3 regions of the Paenibacillus sp. JL3B1040 genome follow, and region 2 is predicted to be linked to each of the others. Evidence: riboswitches for the same ligand, from Rfam matches in the RefSeq annotation. Region 2 holds a riboswitch; each other region holds the start of a gene.
The links. Region 2 has a riboswitch for cyclic di-AMP ahead of ACZF99_RS00155 (ubiquitin-like domain-containing protein). Riboswitches for the same ligand answer to the same signal wherever they lie in the genome.

Region 1 (5,866 bases), 2.8 Mb from region 2:
AACAACAAGTCGAAAACCGTGACTTTTTTCACGTTTTCATTATTTTCTGCAAGGGTTAGGGAATACTAAACCGCAGCAGTTACAGTATTGGGATGAAGGAGGACTTAAATTGCTTATGCTGATAAAGAAAGCTTGGGTCTTGTTCACGGTCGTTTCTTTGTTGACGCTCGGCGGCTCCGGACTCTATAAAGTTGATGCCTCCTCTGCCGTTCTTGAACCGCAGGGGCCGGGATCGCCGGCCAATCTGGAGGGGAACAAGTCAGCACCCGTCGTTGCGAGACCCGTGGATCTCGGCGAGCTGCGGCGCAAATACTCGGAAACTTTCAAATTCCGTGGTCCGGAAGTGAAGCAGATTGCGCTGACCTTCGATGACGGTCCCGACCCGCGGTTCACGCCGCAAATTCTCGACGTGCTTCACCGTAAAGGGGTCAAAGCGACCTTCTTTGTCGTTGGAGCGAGGGCTAAGAAATTTCCCGCCTTGATGCGGCGGATGCATCAGGAAGGTCATCTCATCGGCAATCACTCCTTCAGTCATCCGAATTTTCACAATCATTCCGTCAAACAGTTCCAAACCGAAATTCTGCGTACGGAGAAAATCGTTCAGCTCACCGTCGGGTATCGTCCCAAATTAATTCGTCCGCCTTATGGTGAGGTGAAGGAGGAACAGGTGAAATGGGCCAAGAGAAACGGCTACACCCTCGTCAACTGGAATGTGGACTCGCAGGATTGGAAAGGGCTCGATAAGGATAAAGTCAAATCCAACGTCATCGGCACGGCGGGCCCCGGCTCCATCATTCTGCATCATTCGGGAGGTGGCGTCGGCTCCAATCTCACCGGCACGATTCAGGCGCTGCCGGAGATTATCGATGCTCTGCAGGCGCAGGGCTATCATTTTGTCGATCTGGCCGAGTTGCTGCAAACGACCAAATACCGCTAACGAAGCAGAGCTCCCTCGTCGAGGGAGCTCTGCTTGTCCTAGTTCAACACGTAAAGGGTGACGTCTTGATAACCGAATGATTTCACGGAAGCGGCGCTGCCGGGAATGAAGATGTCAATGCGGTTGCCTTTGATCGCACCGCCCTGGTCGGAGGCCGTAGCTACAAAGGCTTGATCCGGCAGGCCGTCATGGTTGTGTCCGGTTACGAGCACCTTCGTCCCCATCGGAATGACCTTCGGATCGACGGCGATGGTACCCAGCTTCAGCGGGTTGCCGAAGTAATCTACCGCGCCCCATTTCCCGTTTTCGCTAGCCGATGCCGAATAAGCCGAGGCTTTGACGGCGATGGTATGCGAGTAAGTGAACGTTTTCCCCCAAGCCTCAACGATCTTGTCGCTGGACATGACCTTCAGTTTGGAAGCGGCAGCCGTCATGGGGGCGGCGGCCGGCGCAGCCTCCTGTTTGGCTGGCGCGGCGGAAGCTAAGGCGATCGCACGGGTTTCAGCCCCCGGAATGATGATATTCAGGCCTTCATATATGTTCTGCGGATGTACGGATGGGTTTGCGGCCATAAGCTTGTTCAGATCCACTCTGTAATGTTTGGCAAGAAGATAAAAGGTGTCTCCTTCCACGACTTTATGTACCGCGTCTGCATGAACGGAAGCCGTCAGCAGCGTGATTGTCATACTTGCGGCGATCAACGCCGATGCGGCAATTTTGGAACCGATGCGACTTATCAATGAATGATCCTCCTTTTTACTGCGCCTGCGGAGTTAGTTGTCGGATTCGGAAAAAAGGAACATTCCCGGCGCTCCCTATTGGGCTGCGCTTCACCCCAAGAAAACGAAGCTCGTTTATCGCCGTTCGTTTCCAGCTTTCGTCCCCCGCACCTCGGTTTCAGGTTTCGGCTTATTGAATATATCACAATTTTGTAACCAATAGCTCAGGTAATTCCCACCAAGTGGCTTGAAACCTTGATAGGTCGGGTTACATTTTTGTGTTCGAACGTAAAATCAAGGTTAAAACCGAGCGTGCGTTCGGCCCGAAAAAGGGCAAAAAATAACCGCCCGAATTTTTGATTTCGGACGGTTACATGGGCCTTTATAATACCTTGCTCAGAAAATCCTGTGTCCGCTGATGCCGCGGTGCGCCAAATACCTCTTGCGGCGTACCCTGCTCCAAAATGACGCCTTGATCCATAAACAGGATGCGGTCGCCGACCTCGCGGGCAAACCCCATTTCGTGGGTGACGATGACCATCGTCATCCCCCGTTCCGCCAAGCTCTTCATGACGTCGAGCACTTCGCCGACCATTTCCGGGTCCAGCGCCGAAGTCGGTTCGTCGAACAGCATGACATGCGGTTCCATGGCTAGCGCGCGGGCGATGGCGATCCGCTGCTTCTGGCCGCCGGACAGCTGCGCCGGGTAGGCGTCCCGCTTATCTTCAAGGCCGACCGTGCGGAGCAAGTCCATGGCGATGGCTTCCGCCTTGCTTTTGTCGAGCTTTCTCACGCGAATCGGCGCTAACGTAATGTTGTCGATGACCGTCTTGTGCGGGAACAAATTGAAATGCTGGAACACCATTCCCATTTTCTCGCGGGTTTGGTTGATGTTATGTCCCTTGGCGGTAATCGAAGCGCCTTCGAACGTGATCTCGCCTTCCGTCGGGACCTCCAGCAGGTTCAAGCAACGAAGGAACGTACTCTTCCCCGAACCGCTCGGACCGATGACGACGACGACTTCGCCTTTGGAGATGTCCAGGTCGATGCCGCGCAAAATATGCAGTTGGCCGAACTTTTTATGCAAGTCTTTAACGGTGATCACTGGTCTTCAACTTCCTTTCGAACACGCCCAAAATGCGGGACAAGGTGAATGTCAAAATAAAGTACATGATGGCGATGATCAAATACGGCGTCATCCCGTCGTACGTGATCGTCACGACCGATTGCGCTTGATAGATCAGCTCGGCCGTACCGATGATCGATACGATCGACGATTCTTTGATGATTGTAATAAACTCGTTGCCGATGGCGGGAAGCACCGATTTGATCGCTTGCGGAATGATGATGTGGCGCATAGTCATCCCTTTGGTCATTCCCAAGGAACGGGCCGCTTCTCCTTGCCCCCGATCGACGCCTTGAATGCCGGCCCGGAAAATTTCCGCCAAATAAGCCGAACTGTTGATCGACAGCGTGATCGCCCCGGATTGAATCGGCGTGAAGTTAACGTCAAACATAAACGCAAACCCGTAGTGAATAATCAAGAGCTGAACCATCATTGGCGTGCCGCGCAGAAATTCGACCCAGGCATGGCCGAAGAAACGTATGATTCTCCAAGGCGACATACGCAGCAGCGCGATCAACAATCCAAGGATAAAGCCGCAAAACACGCTGATCGCTGCCAAGATTAGCGTATACTGCACGCCGGCCAAGAAATAACTCCGGTATTCCATAAACATCGATATAAGATCCATATTGCCTTCCTTCCTCCTCCTTTACCTCAAACCCTTGCGCAAAAAAACAGAAAATAGCGAATGGGTTTCGCTATTTTCTGCAGGTTCGAATCCATCCTATTTGATGGCCAGATCGCTCGCTTCGGCGACAAACTTGTCGATACTGCCGTCGGTAAGCAAACGATCCAGTGTTGCGTTTACTTGATCCAGCAGTTCCGTGTTGCCCTTCTTCACGCCGACCACATAACCTTCATCCTCGTTCTCCAGCTCTGCATCCGTAATCGATAGTCCATCGACTTTCTTCACGAAGGCTGCGGCAACCGGGCCGTCGAGAATGGCTGCATCCACGCGATTGGTATTGAGTTGCATAATAATATCGTTGATTTTAGCTAGCGAAGTCAATTTGGCATTTGGGATTTCCTTGGCCATGTCCTCTTGGATTGACCCTTGCTGAACGCCGATTTTGGCGCCTTCCAGCGATTCCACGGTACCGAATTTGTCTTTGTCTGCCGCGCGGGTAACTACGGCCTGCTCGGCGTTAAAATAAATTTTAGACATGTCGATTTGTTCGGCACGTTCAGGCTTTGGGCTCAACCCCGAGATGACCAGATCGACCCGGCCGCTCGACAGTTCGTTCAGCAGGGTGTCGAATTTCAAATCCTTGATTTCCACTTCGGCGCCCAAATCCTTGGCGATTTCCTTCGCAATCTCCACATCGAACCCGACGATTTGGTCTTCACCTTGGTCGTTTTTAATGTGGAACTCATACGGCGGAAAATCCGCGCTCATGCCGACGATCAGCTTCTTGGCCGGTTCGGTTTGCTCTCCGCCCGCCTGGGTTTCGTTTTGGTTCGCGGCTTGGCCGGCGTTGCCCGCGGCGTTTCCGCTGTTATTTTTTTCCTGACCGCAAGCGGCCAGCACCAAAGTTACCATCATGACGGATAGGAATAACATGCCCCATTTTTTCATGAATCTCTCTCCTGTTCTGCTTGGCTTATTTTCATTCTATGATGATTACTGGGCTAATTATAAATCAGAATGTATATATATGCAAAACAATTTTCACAGCATTTATCATATTTTCACAGTTCCGACTTATATCGGCCGTTCGAATTCTCATTTATCATACTTTGGTCAATTCGTTGAATATTTATGTCCCTCTCCCGGTTCATGCTTCGCGCCGCGTTTGGGAATAATAAGCCTGCAACGATCACTAGCGAAATGAGAGGAGGCGCCGATCCGTGTTGCTTGAAGCGCTCTACCACGTTCCTCGGGACAAATGGGCCTATGCCTACGATCCGACCACCATTCATCTCCGCATTCGTACCAAACGGGATGATGTGGAGCAGGTCTACGCGATGACCGGGGACAAATACGACTGGGCGGGGACTTATCAGGAGCTACCGATGGAAAAAGCGGCCCATGACCGCATGTTCGACTATTGGGAGGTTGCCGTGCGTCCCAAGTTCAAACGCCTCTCCTATGCTTTCAAATTGACCGCCGGGTCTGAAACGGTATACTTGCTGGATGCGGGGATGCAATCGGAAGCCCCCTCTCCGCCCGGCGAATGCTTCGAATTTCCGTACATCCACGAAATCGAAGTGGTCCGGGTGCCGGAGTGGGCCAAGCAGGCGGTGTTTTATCAGATCATGCCGGAACGGTTCGCCAATGGCGATCCCTCCAATGACCCGAAGCCGGTGGAAGCCTGGGGCGGCAAACCGACCCGGGACAATTTCTTTGGCGGCGATTTGCAAGGGATCATCGATCACCTGGACGATTTAACCGATCTGGGTATCACGGCGCTTTACCTGACGCCCTTATTCACGGCGCCGTCCAATCATAAATACGATATCGTCGATTACAAGCGGGTCGATCCCCATTTCGGCGACAATGCCTTGCTGAAAACGTTGGTGGAACGCTGCCATGACCGAGGAATTCGCGTCGTGCTGGACGCCGTCTTCAATCACTGCGGCGAACATTTCCCCCCGTTCCAGGACGTGCTGAAGAATGGAGAAAGCTCCCCCTATGCCGGCTGGTTTCATGTGAACCGCTTTCCCGCAAAAGTGGAAAACGGCATCCCTACTTATGATACGTTTGGCTTTTTTCCCAATATGCCTAAATTTAATACGGCCAACCCCGATTTGCGCAAATATTTGCTCGGCGTCGCCGAATATTGGATTAAAGAGATCAAATTGGACGGCTGGCGGCTGGATGTAGCCAACGAAGTCGATCATCCCTTTTGGCGCGAATTTCGGCAGGTCGTGAAACGGGCCAATCCGGAAGCCTATCTGATCGGGGAAGTATGGAGCGATTCATTAAATTGGCTCCTGGGGGATCAATTCGACTCCGTCATGAATTATCCGTTTGCCGACAAAGTGCTGGAGTTCTTCACCGGAGGCACGGACGGAGCGGCTTTCTCCAATGAGATGGGCACGCTGATCATGCGATACCCGCATCAAACGAATGAAGTTGTTTTT
Region 2 (5,866 bases):
TGACCGTCGGCAGCAGACGGTAAAGCGCACGGGCCATTTGCGGCTCTGTGACGAAATAGCCTTGGGCCGGAACGCGCAGCTTCTCGTACAAGCTTAGGCTTTTTTGCAAATAACGTTCGTCACCGTCCAGATGCAGCACCTTGCCCGGCACCTCGAAATAGGCCGGTTCTCCTTGCACGTAAAGCTCCCGCCCTATCGCCATCCGGTTACGCTCCGCCAGTTCCTTGCGATCCTGGGTTAATCGCTTTAGCGACTCCGTCGCCTTGATGCGGGCCCGCTGCGTCGTTTCTCCCGGGGAAGCCGGGTCTACCCTGACCAGATCGATCAAGGGTGCATCCGCCAGCAGCCGGAATTCCGTTCCTTTGATGATAGCTTCGCTCCGCTCAATCCGCTCGATCCGGAACGTAACGTCTCCACCGTATGATTTGCGGACGACCAAGTCTCCCAAATTCGTCAAGTCAATCACCTCTATCCCCATCGTATGGGCAACAAGAGGGAATGGTTACTCGCGGAGTTCCTTCACGCCGGCCTGCAGCAGCGTATCGCTCAGCTTCGCAAACTCGGCGAGGCTTAACGTCTCGGCCCGCCGGGACGGCACAATCCCCGCCGCCTCCAGCAGCTGTTCGAGCCGCTCTCGCCCTTCCTTCGGGAAGAAGCGGCTTTTCAGGTTGTTGGAAATGGTCTTCCGCCGCTGGGCAAAAGAGGCCTGCACCACCTCGAAGAAAAACGCCTCGTCCGCCACATTCACCGCCGGCGTCTTTCGCACGGTCAAGCGGATCACCGCGGACTCCACATTCGGCTGCGGAATAAACACGCTGTGCGGCACCGTACAGATCAGCTCCGGCACGCTATAGTATTGCACGGCGATGCTAAGGCTGCCGTACTCCTTGCCGCCGGGAGCGGCGGCCATGCGCTCGGCGACTTCCTTCTGGATCATGACGACAATATGCGTGAGCGGCAGCTTCTCCTCCAGGAGCTTCATCAGAATCGGCGTCGTCACGTAATACGGCAGATTAGCCACCACGCTGACACCACTCATGTCGCCGAATTCGGCAGCGAACAGCGCCTGGAGGTCCAGCTTCAATACGTCACCATGGATCACGCGTACGTGCGGATACGGCTCCAGCACCTCCTCCAGGATCGGGAGCAGGCGCTGGTCGATCTCCACGGCCGCAACCTTCCCGGCCTCCTGAGCCAGCTTTTCCGTCAAGGCACCGATGCCCGGCCCGATTTCCAGCGCCCCTTTGGTGTCATCCAGTCCGGCCGCCGCGACGATTTTACCGAGGATGTTCTGGTCGATCAGAAAATTTTGCCCCAGGCTTTTTTTGAACGAAAAACCGTGCCGTTGAATGATCTCCTTCGTCCGGCGCGGCGTCGATATGTCTTCCCTTATGCTCATGATCCCTAAACTCCTTTGCTCTCCAACTCGGCCAGCGCGGCCGCAAACTCCTCGCGGCTGATGCGGAACACCGATAGCCGCTTGTACAATTGCTTCCCGTTGCAGTACCCGATGCCCAGCAGCTCGCCCAGCGCTTTCCGGCGCGCCGCGGCTTGCGGATGCACGATCAGGCCCGCGGTCATCAAGTCCTCCCGGTCGATCGCGGCCTCCACCCCCGCAGCTTCGCTGCGCACCCGGGACAACGCCGTGCGGATCGCCTCCGGAGAAGCGTTCTCCACGCCGATATCGCCCCGCTTCGTGGCCTCCGCCTCGGGCAAAAAAGCATGCTTGCAGCCCGGCACCCGCGCCGCCACGATTTTGCGGATCCGCTCCCCGGCATGGTCCGGATCGGTAAATATAATAACGCCCCGGCGCTCCTGCGCCAAAGCGATCTTCTTCAGCGTCGTTTCGCCGATGGCCGAACCGCCGGTCTCAATCGTATCCGCCTCCACGGCGCGCTTGATTGCCACGGTGTCATCCCGGCCCTCCACCACGATGACCTCTTTGATCATGGTATCCATCTTCCCTTCGCTCTAACTTCTCGTGATCAAAAGACGACTTTTTGAACTGCCTCTAAGAATAACAAAAAGAAGAGGATAACATCCTCTTCTAATCCACTGTCTTATTCATCATCCTAATACTATCTCATTCCCTCCGCATTGTAAAACGGAGAGACGCAGGGCTTAGTTCAACTCCGGCTTCGTCGGACCAATCACGTATACGGTGCGGCCCTTCTTGCGGCCGAAGTTCTTCGCCGTTTTCAGGGAATCGAAATAAACGTCCATCTTATTGCCTTCAATGGCCCCGCCGGTATCCTCCGCTTTGCGGAAGCCGATCCCCTCGATGTATACCCACCAACCGAGCGGAACGACGTCCTTATCGACTGCAATCGTTCTGCCTTCGGTCACGCGGGTACCGGAGGCCGTACGGGTGCCGATTCCGTCTTCTTCCGCCGAATAGGCGGTTAACGTAACGTTTTTGAGTATCTTTTTATATTCAAAAGAGACGCCGCCTTTGGTTGTCAACCCGCTAATATTCACCGTATTCGCGGTGCGGTTGATGCTGGCCGACAGAACGGCGGTAGGTTTCTTCGTGCCGACGGCAACCACTTTCGGCTGGACCTTCTTGGAGACCTCCTTGCCGAGCCATCGCTTCGCCACGAACTTTCCGTCCTCGTATGTTTTCTCGATGTTGTGAATGACCAAACCGGCACTGCCTTGCTGAATGACCTTCGTCGTGCCCTTCAGCAAATTGGCGTCCGACGTTTTGACCACGCTGAAAGGCACGGCCTCCTTCGTCTGCACCGTATGCTTGCTTACCCGAACCACCTTGACGTTCAGGTTCGCGGTAACTTTGCTGTCCAATGTCGGAGTAACCTTGTCATGCGGGTTCAAAGTGACGCCGAGCTCGGACAATACGCCCTCTACTTGCTTTTGCGTCGTGAAGTGGACTTTCTTCGTGCCGTCCACGATCACGTTCACCGGCATTGCGCGTACAATGACAATGCGGTCGCCGTTCTTAAGCGAGCTGTCCAGCGGAAGCGATACGGAATCCTTCGCGCTGAGCTTGATCGATTGTTCCTCCAGCAGATGAGCTACGCTGGATTGGGTTGTTTCCACCGATTGGACGTTGCCGTCCACGATCAAGGACACTTCTTTATGATCCTGGCCAAACAGCCAGATTAGGATGATGATGATTACCGCGATGGTCAGAACGCCGACGAGCGCTACCTGACGTAAATTCTCATGCTTCCATCGCATTGCGTAAGACATGCTGGATGAGCGTGATTCATGGGTCTCCCCTTTGCGGAAAATGCCCATTTCTTCCGTCCTCCTTCATAGTCCCGCCGTCTAGGTCGATGCATGATAACGATTGACGCGACTACAGTTACTTTTTACAAAACGCGCATCGGCTAGCTTAAGTTTAAATCAAGTCAAAAAGTCAGGTTTTCAGCACCGAGAAGGTTGGATGAAGCTAGGGATTGAGTAGCGCAGCGTAGTTATGGCTACGTGAGCAACGGAAAGCCCGGCTGAATTCAAGATTCGATGTCGAATCAACTTCTTGTGCTGCTTCGTGATCAAAAGATGACTTTTTGACAACCTTAACGCGTTTTGCATCCTGATCCAGTCTCTCTTGCACATGTCACCTCCTGTTTACCAACAGTATGATGACCCTATTACTTTTATTCAAAACAAAAGAAGCCTAAAGAAAGAGTTAGAGGAACTCCTTCGTGGCTTCTTGAATGTCTTGGTGTAATAGCTGCACGAGTGACCTCTCTTATACGCTTACGAGGTTAGCTGTCGGGTTCGGGCGAAAGAGAGCCGCCCTTCCTCGGTTCATTCGCTCATGGCGCAATGACCTCGAATTCACCCCAAAGACCCTGGAAAGAAATCAATTACCGGTGTTAATGGCATGCCGCCACCGCCCCGAATCGGTTCCCCCGTTCTCCGGCGAAGGAGATTCAGCGAGACTGGTTCATGGAACCCAGCATCGAAAGGTTCATTTGTCCATTCCGAACGAACCAAATCGATACTGAAAAAATTCTATCCTGTTTCGATGCAGGTTGTAAAGGACGAATCAACCACGTTTTTTTAAAAAAATGGTTAAAAAAATGTAATGATCTCGTTTTTATCGGTTAAAAAGCATTAATCTTTCCGAAATCCTCTTTTTTTCATCCGATTTGCTCTCAAATCCTCGAGATACCAAATCGTTCCAATGCATTTCGGGTGGTAATTTCGGCGATTTCCTCGAAGGTGACCCCTTTTAGCTCGGCCGCCATTTCCGCCACCAAACGAACATGTGCCGACTCGTTTCTCTTTCCACGATATGGATGCGGCGTTAAATAAGGGGAATCCGTTTCGATCAATAATCGGTCCATCGGTGTCTTCGCTAACACTTCTTTGGGCTGCTTTGCATTTTTAAACGTAATCGGTCCGCCAAACGACAAATGAAATCCCAAATCCAGACACATTTTGGCAATTTCCCAACTGCCGGAGAAGGAGTGCATCACGCCTCCAACCTCGTTGGCTTTCTCCTCGCGGAGGATGCGCACCACGTCCTCATGGGCGTCGCGGTTATGGATGGAAATCGGCATCCCCAAGCTGCGGGCCAGGCCGATTTGTTTGCGAAAGACTTCGTGCTGGACGTCTTTTGGGGACGTGTCCCAATAGTAATCCAAGCCGATTTCCCCGATGGCCACGACCTTCTCGTGCTTGCACAATTCGGCGATCCAGTCCAAATCGCCTTCCTGCATCGTAATCGCATCCTGCGGATGCCAGCCGACGGCGGCATAAATGAAATCGTACGTCTCCGCCAGCTTCATCGTTGACGGGATCGTCTCGCGGTTGAATCCGATGTTGATCATCCGCGTCACCCCTTGTTCCACGGCGCGCGCAATCACTTCTTCACGGTCCGTGTCAAATTGGGGAGCGTCCAAATGCGTATGCGTATCAAATAACATCACGAATCGTCATCCTCCTAGTTCCGTTGCTCAAAAATACGGGCTACCGCCTGGGGCAGCCGGTCCATTACGGCACACAGCTTATTATCCGGATAGTACAAATGCGTTTTGCCCCGCTGCAAGCCGCTGATCGACCGTACAATATCCGATACTTCCGAAATTTCCCGCAGCCGTTCCTGCCGGTCCAACAGTAAAATTTGCTTCTGGCGGACCCCCTCGTCCGGACGGAACACATCATACGGCAGATCGGTCGGAAAATCAATTTCCATGTCGTATTCGGGATGCAGGCCGGCCCGCGAAAAGGCCTCCCGGATCTCCTCCAGCATTTCCAGCTCGGGCGTATCCAATTCTACATATTTATACAATTTACGGTTCAAAAATCGAGAGCACAAATCGCTTAACCGCTCATCTTTTTCTCGCGTCCACTGCATGAACGCGGTTTGCATCAACGCCTCGTCAAGCTGCAAATAATCGGCGACACCGATGTTGCCCCGGAATAAATCGGGAAGCGGGTGCGGCAGGAATTCAATGGAATCCCCGTTCCGATACAACTCTTTGGCCCGGCGCAAAATTTGGCGGAGAATGATCTCCGAGCTTCTCGTGACCGGATGGAAATAAACCTGCCAATACATTTGATATCTCGACATTAAATAATCTTCCACCGCGTGCATGCCCGATTCCTTTACGACCACCCGTCCCTGATAAGGGCGGAGCATTCGGATAATCCGGTCCATATCGATCGTCCCGTAGTTGACGCCTGTAAAATAAGCATCCCGCAGCAAGTAATCCATTCGATCCGCATCAAGCGGACTCGATACCAGATGAACGACGATCGGATTTTCGTAATCCTTGCGGATCACCGCAGCCACCTTATCCGGAAAGTCCGGGGACACTTCCCGTAAAACAGCGCCGACCTCAGTATTGCCCAACAGGATCTTGCAGGTCCAATCCTCATGATGCATTTGGAA
Region 3 (5,866 bases), 1.5 Mb from region 2:
ATATGGGGACCCCATGTGCATCATGGCATATTGATCGGCATCGATCTCCATCCAAACATGAATGAAATAATGCATTTTTTTAAAAATCGGTACAAAAGGAAGACTGTCTTTTATGATATTTATGATTAACGAACGAAGAGGATCGAATTTTTTTAGATGAGCGTATTCATGCAGCAATACCGCTGTAATCTCTTCTTGATCGAAACATGCCAGCATCTTGGTAGAAATGACAATTCTCGGTCGAACAAATCCATAAGTTAAAGCGAATAGTGAATGGTCTTTAATAACAATAATTTTTCCATTAAATTGTTGAAATGTTCTATTTATCGCTTCCGTTAACAAAATATCCGATTTGAATCGAACCTCTTTATTCCACTGTTTTTTTAGATTTACTTGTTTGAACAAGATGTAAAAAAATGTTAGAAGGCTGTATATAATAACGATATTCAATCCTATTAATATGAACTGGTGTATCATTGTGCTCTCTCCTAGAGCAGAAAGGCAATACTCCAATATTCCCCATTGGATGGAATATCCCCAAATTTCATGCAACATATAAATTGCCATATTAATCCATAGGAGTAATCCAATAGCGATCATCAAGAAAAAAATGATGTCATGCTTTTTAATGGTTATCATGACGGTCTTTTTTCCATTCATTTAAACGTGATTCTAATAACTTCATCAACTGAGGATCGGCCTGCTGCATCGCGTCGACCATATGATTTACCATCAAGTCCCCGTAGTCGTGAATTAAACCTACCGTAACAGTTTTCGTTTGTTCGGTAATAAATTCCTCCTTGCTTTGTACAGGTTCAAAATAACTCTGCCTGGCTCTCCCCTTCCCTATTGTTGTTTTCTTCAGATGCCCTTTTTCAATCAAGCGATTCATCACCGTCATCACAGCATTGAAAGATAAATCATCCTCCAGAAGAGACTGAACTTCTTTAATTGTTATTCTATTATGTTCCCAAATAATCTCCATGATTTGAGCTTCTAGTGAGCCAAAAAAGCGATTTAGCCCCTCCTCGTTTAAATACATCCGTTTAACAGACATGCTTTCACCCTTTCATCCTATACTACATATTGTAGTTAATAAACTTTCATTGGTCAATTTACAAAAATAATCATCCTCCTTGGATGATTATTTTTGCAAAACATAAGGACAAGCCGATAATTTCTTACAGCTTGTCCTTTTTATAGTTATTCTTGACCAATCATTTTAAGATAACTCTGCTCACTCACAACACGCCTTGCAGTAACATACCGCTCTTTATAATAAGATTCTGACAAACTGCTTATTCTTACACCTTTACTACTTGAAGAGTGTGCAAACTTATTGTCGCCGATATAGATGCCTGCATGAGAAATACCCTTCCCATCCGTATTAAAAAATACCAAATCTCCAGTTCGAAGTTTGTCCTGATCCACCGGAGTTCCCTCTTTTGCCTGGCTTTTTGACGTACGAGGCAAATCCAAATTGAACTTATCAAAAACATATAAAATAAAACCCGAGCAATCAAAACCGGCTACTGTTGTACCTCCATACAAGTAAGGAGTCCCCACCACTTTATCTACTTCATTTTCAAGTTTGGCCGAACTAGCAAAGGAACTGGTAGCGCTCGCTGAAAAAATAAGTGCTGCACCTAATGTCGATAAGATCAATTTTCTCAAATATGTAGTCTCCCTTCGATGCCTACGGAGTTAGCTGAGGGTTCGGTAGAAGGTTCCCTATATTCTTTTTACGAAAAGAATAATTCACCCAAAATTGGTTCCCCCGTTTTCTGTTAAGAAATTCGGCAAAAATTAATTTTTTGTAACCCTACATAATGTAGTCTATTTTCTGTTATTTTGTCAATCCTTATTTTTATAGAAGTACAAAAAATGTAATATGAATGTTTAATCACTTACTGAGGGCTTTCGGAAGCTATTAGAAATGTCGAAACAGATGATTTTTATAAAAATAAGAACGTATCGAAAATTGACATTATCAATATACCATATTTATACTACTGCTTGTAGGGTTACAAGATTTTAATTATTTAGTTACCGTTCTTACATAGTGTATATGTCCTTTATAAGATGAAATTAAGAATGCCATAGCCTCTTCTACAATATGTCCATGTTGGAATAAGAACAGGGAAGGTGGTGATTAAAATATCACATAGAGGTTAAATTAAATACTTAAAAATAACAAATTATGCGAAGGAGCAAGATCATGAATAACAATCATAAACATGATCAAAGCGATCATTCCCGTCGTTCTTCTGAACATCAACATAAAGAACAGCACCACGAACCCAACGAACACCAACATCACCAACATGATGAGCATGAGCAACATCAGCATGTAAGACACGAGGATCATCATCAGCATGATGAGCACCAACATGGAAACCATGTTATGCACGCTGGCGGACATGATCATTCCGGCCATCATGGGCATATGGTTGAAGATTTTAAGAAACGTTTCTATATATCCTTAATTATCACGATTCCGATCCTAATCATTTCCCCAATGATTCAAATGTTCATGGGCGTAAGCTGGCGATTTCCGGGGGATACATACCTTCTGTTCCTCTTGTCCTCATTTGTCTTCTTCTATGGGGGCTGGCCTTTTATTAAAGGGGCTAAGGATGAACTTTCCGTAAAAAACCCGGGCATGATGACTCTCATCTGTCTCGCCATCGTTGTTGCGTATGTTTACAGTACAAGCTCTACTTTCGGACTCACCACGACAGACTTTTTCTGGGAGCTTGCCACGTTAATCGACATTATGCTACTCGGGCATTGGATTGAGATGAAGTCCATCATGGGGGCCACTAAAGCTTTAGAGGAGCTCGCAAAACTTATGCCTTCCGATGCACATTTGGTAAAAGAAAGCGGCGAGATTATCGAAATCGATGTCACTGAACTAAAAAAAGGCGATATCGTACTCGTGAAACCGGGTGAAAAAGTTCCGATCGACGGTCAGATTACTGAAGGCGAAACCTTGATTGATGAATCGATGCTGACCGGCGAATCCGTACCGAATGCAAAACAAGCTGGCGACCAAGTCATTGGTGGTTCCATTAACGGTCAGGGCTCTGTCAAGATTTCCGTTCAGAGCGTAGGCAAAGAAACGTACCTCTCGCAAGTGATTGCACTCGTTCAAGAAGCCCAGGCTTCCAAGTCCCGAGCACAGGATCTGGCGAACCGTGCCGCTAAGTGGCTCTTTTACGGTGCATTGGTGGTAGGGATTCTCACCTTTTCCGCATGGATTGCACTCGGGTATTCGCTCTCCTTTGCTTTGGAACGTATGGTTACCGTGTTGATAATCGCATGTCCACATGCGTTAGGGCTCGCCGCTCCGCTTGTTATTGCAACTTCGACATCGCTTGCCGCGAAGAACGGGCTCTTGATTCGCAACCGAACCGCATTTGAAGGTGCACGGAATATCCAAGCCATTGTGTTCGATAAAACAGGAACTTTAACCAAAGGGGAATTCGGGATTACGAATATCCATCTCGGAAACGTATCTTCCGAGACGGAACTTCTTACCAATGCAGCGAGCGTAGAGACACATTCCGAGCATCCAATCGCCCGAGGCATTACAAAAGCTGCAAAGGAAAAAGGGATTCAGCTTAAAGAAGTGACTGACTTCAAAGCACTCCCGGGTAGTGGCCTCCAAGGGGTTGTGGATGGTAAGGAAATTATGGGGGTAAGTCCTGTATACGTAAAGGAGAAGCACCTTCCGTTTGATGAGGTACGCTTTAATCAATGGTCGCAAGAGGGGAAAACCGTTGTCTTTATCCTCGTTGATGGTCAAGTGGCCGGGATGATCGCACTGGCAGATATGATCCGAGATACAGCCAAAGATGCCGTTCAGGAACTGAAAGATATGGAAGTTAAATCCATCATGTTAACGGGGGATAACCAAAAGGTAGCCCAATATGTCGGTAAGCAGCTAGGCTTGGATGAAATCTTCGCCGAAGTTCTCCCCCATCAAAAGTCGGATAAAATCGACCAGATTCAAACAAAAGAAGGTTTGCGTACAGCGATGACCGGAGATGGAGTTAACGATGCTCCAGCGCTTGCCAAGGCAGATTTAGGGATCGCGATCGGTGCGGGCACTGATGTGGCGATTGAGACAGCTGACGTCGTACTTATCAAGAGCAATCCGCAAGATGTCGTCAATATCATTAAGCTTTCCAGAGTGACCTATCGCAAAATGATGCAAAACTTATGGTGGGCGACAGGTTATAACATCGTTGCCATCCCGCTTGCTGCAGGCGTCCTAATGCCGTTTGGAATTATTCTGGACCCCGCGATCGGCGCCATCCTGATGTCTTTAAGCACCGTCATTGTAGCCATCAATGCCAAATTATTGAAACTATAAGCAAAAAACTCCTGCCATTTCGGCAGGAGTTTCTTGGCCTAAGAATGTATCAAACTTTGAACCAGAAAGTCCTCATATTCAAAATATTTACATAAAGCTTATCCTTTCGGCCCGCGGTTAATAGGGCATTATCAAATCATGTTTATTAAATGGCCGAATTATGATCTTCATGCCAAATTTCATGAATCACATCTGCCAAAATCGATATCGTCCGATAATTTTCTTCTAATACGTTTTCTACACCGCCGATTTCAATGAGTGCGCTAAACTCGGCAAGCGATTGATTATATTGACCATTCCCGCTGGAATGATCCTTTTGGTAAATGACCTTGGAGATTCCAGGTATTTTTTCGTTTAATTTATTCTGTAACCGAGTTGCAAAGTTTTTGGTTTGTTTCCAATTGGGATTATCCCGTCCGACAACAAAATATAACTTAGCGTAATTCACATTGTTGTACAGAATGGTTGTTTTATTTCTTGATTCCGAATCTCGATGTATATCAAATACATATTCTATGGATTTATGTTTAGAGAGCTCCTTGCTCAATGTAGCCTTGGAATAGGTGTACGATTTTACGTACTCGAAATTACTTATTTTACTAGGATAATCATCAGCAGATTGGACCACACTCACTCCTTTTGCCTTTAATTTTTTGGATAGATCCTTTCCCAATAAAGTAACGTTTATTTTGGATTCGAAGGCCTCATTGGGAGCGGTTTTGCCTTGAAGTTCCGGCAGCCAAGATTCACGATTATGGGTATGGTAAATCAGAACTCGAGGTTGTTCCGATTGTACTGCCTCTCTATTTTGAACCATCTTTTTTGCAACTGGGGATACCACTGGATTTTTCACGGAAGATATTAGTTTCGGCTTCTCTACTTTTGTTGTCTTGCTTGATCTATGTATGTTAGTCTTCTCTTCCATTACCATCTGAACCTGACCTTTTTCTGGTAAGGTAGGCGCCTTAGATCCGTTTAGTTCAATGTACGCGGGAATGGCTTTTAGGGGTGTACCAGCGTCGCTGACACCACCCGCAAACGTTTGGAAAAAATACGGATCAAATTTTGCGAAGTACTTTTTTTCGATACATGCCGTTAAACAGGGCTGAAGCATCTTCCTCCACTCGAAAATGGTTTTTGTACGGCATGATAATTGGTTCAAAATGACGGCCGATATCGGTACCCATAATTGCTATAACAGGACGTACGATTTTTTTTATTAAAGACAAATCCTCGGATGGTGGGGCAAATTTATCGAAGATAACTATACGTCCCCCTGTTCGCGTAACCCGAATCATTTCTTGAAAACATAGATCCGGATTGGGGACGACGGATAAGATCAGGTTTGCAATGACCATATCAAATGATTCAGGTGAAAAGGTCAAATCTTCCGCATCCATCTCCATGAACTTAATGTTTGGGGAGTCATATTTTTTCTTGGCTCGATCAAGCATTTCGGGTGAAAGGTCGATTGCTGTTACAGAAACA

Region 1: it holds a riboswitch for cyclic di-AMP, as region 2 does, so the genes downstream of both, ACZF99_RS12855 (3D domain-containing protein) here and ACZF99_RS00155 (ubiquitin-like domain-containing protein) in region 2, are expected to answer to the same signal.
Region 3: it holds a riboswitch for cyclic di-AMP, as region 2 does, so the genes downstream of both, ACZF99_RS19535 (C40 family peptidase) here and ACZF99_RS00155 (ubiquitin-like domain-containing protein) in region 2, are expected to answer to the same signal.

Annotation. Positions count from the first base shown of each region.
Region 1 covers NZ_CM169317.1:2,857,969-2,863,834, forward strand. Annotated here, with positions in the region: gene ACZF99_RS12850 (polysaccharide deacetylase family protein) at 116-937, shown strand; gene ACZF99_RS12855 (3D domain-containing protein) at 976-1,677, opposite strand; cyclic di-AMP (ydaO/yuaA leader) riboswitch at 1,685-1,857, opposite strand; gene ACZF99_RS12860 (amino acid ABC transporter ATP-binding protein) at 2,039-2,761, opposite strand; gene ACZF99_RS12865 (amino acid ABC transporter permease) at 2,748-3,410, opposite strand; gene ACZF99_RS12870 (transporter substrate-binding domain-containing protein) at 3,507-4,358, opposite strand; gene ACZF99_RS12875 (alpha-glycosidase) at 4,631-5,866, shown strand, end outside.
Region 2 covers NZ_CM169317.1:31,511-37,376, reverse strand. Annotated here, with positions in the region: gene yabG (sporulation peptidase YabG) at 1-478, opposite strand, end outside; gene rsmA (16S rRNA (adenine(1518)-N(6)/adenine(1519)-N(6))-dimethyltransferase RsmA) at 503-1,399, opposite strand; gene rnmV (ribonuclease M5) at 1,405-1,950, opposite strand; gene ACZF99_RS00155 (ubiquitin-like domain-containing protein) at 2,122-3,258, opposite strand; cyclic di-AMP (ydaO/yuaA leader) riboswitch at 3,706-3,915, opposite strand; gene ACZF99_RS00150 (TatD family hydrolase) at 4,125-4,901, opposite strand; gene ACZF99_RS00145 (HD domain-containing protein) at 4,916-5,866, opposite strand, start outside.
Region 3 covers NZ_CM169317.1:4,324,931-4,330,796, forward strand. Annotated here, with positions in the region: gene ACZF99_RS19525 (M56 family metallopeptidase) at 1-660, opposite strand, end outside; gene ACZF99_RS19530 (BlaI/MecI/CopY family transcriptional regulator) at 626-1,057, opposite strand; gene ACZF99_RS19535 (C40 family peptidase) at 1,204-1,674, opposite strand; cyclic di-AMP (ydaO/yuaA leader) riboswitch at 1,679-1,812, opposite strand; gene ACZF99_RS19540 (copper-translocating P-type ATPase) at 2,219-4,378, shown strand; gene spoIIP (stage II sporulation protein P) at 4,524-5,492, opposite strand; gene ACZF99_RS19550 (class I SAM-dependent methyltransferase) at 5,437-5,866, opposite strand, start outside.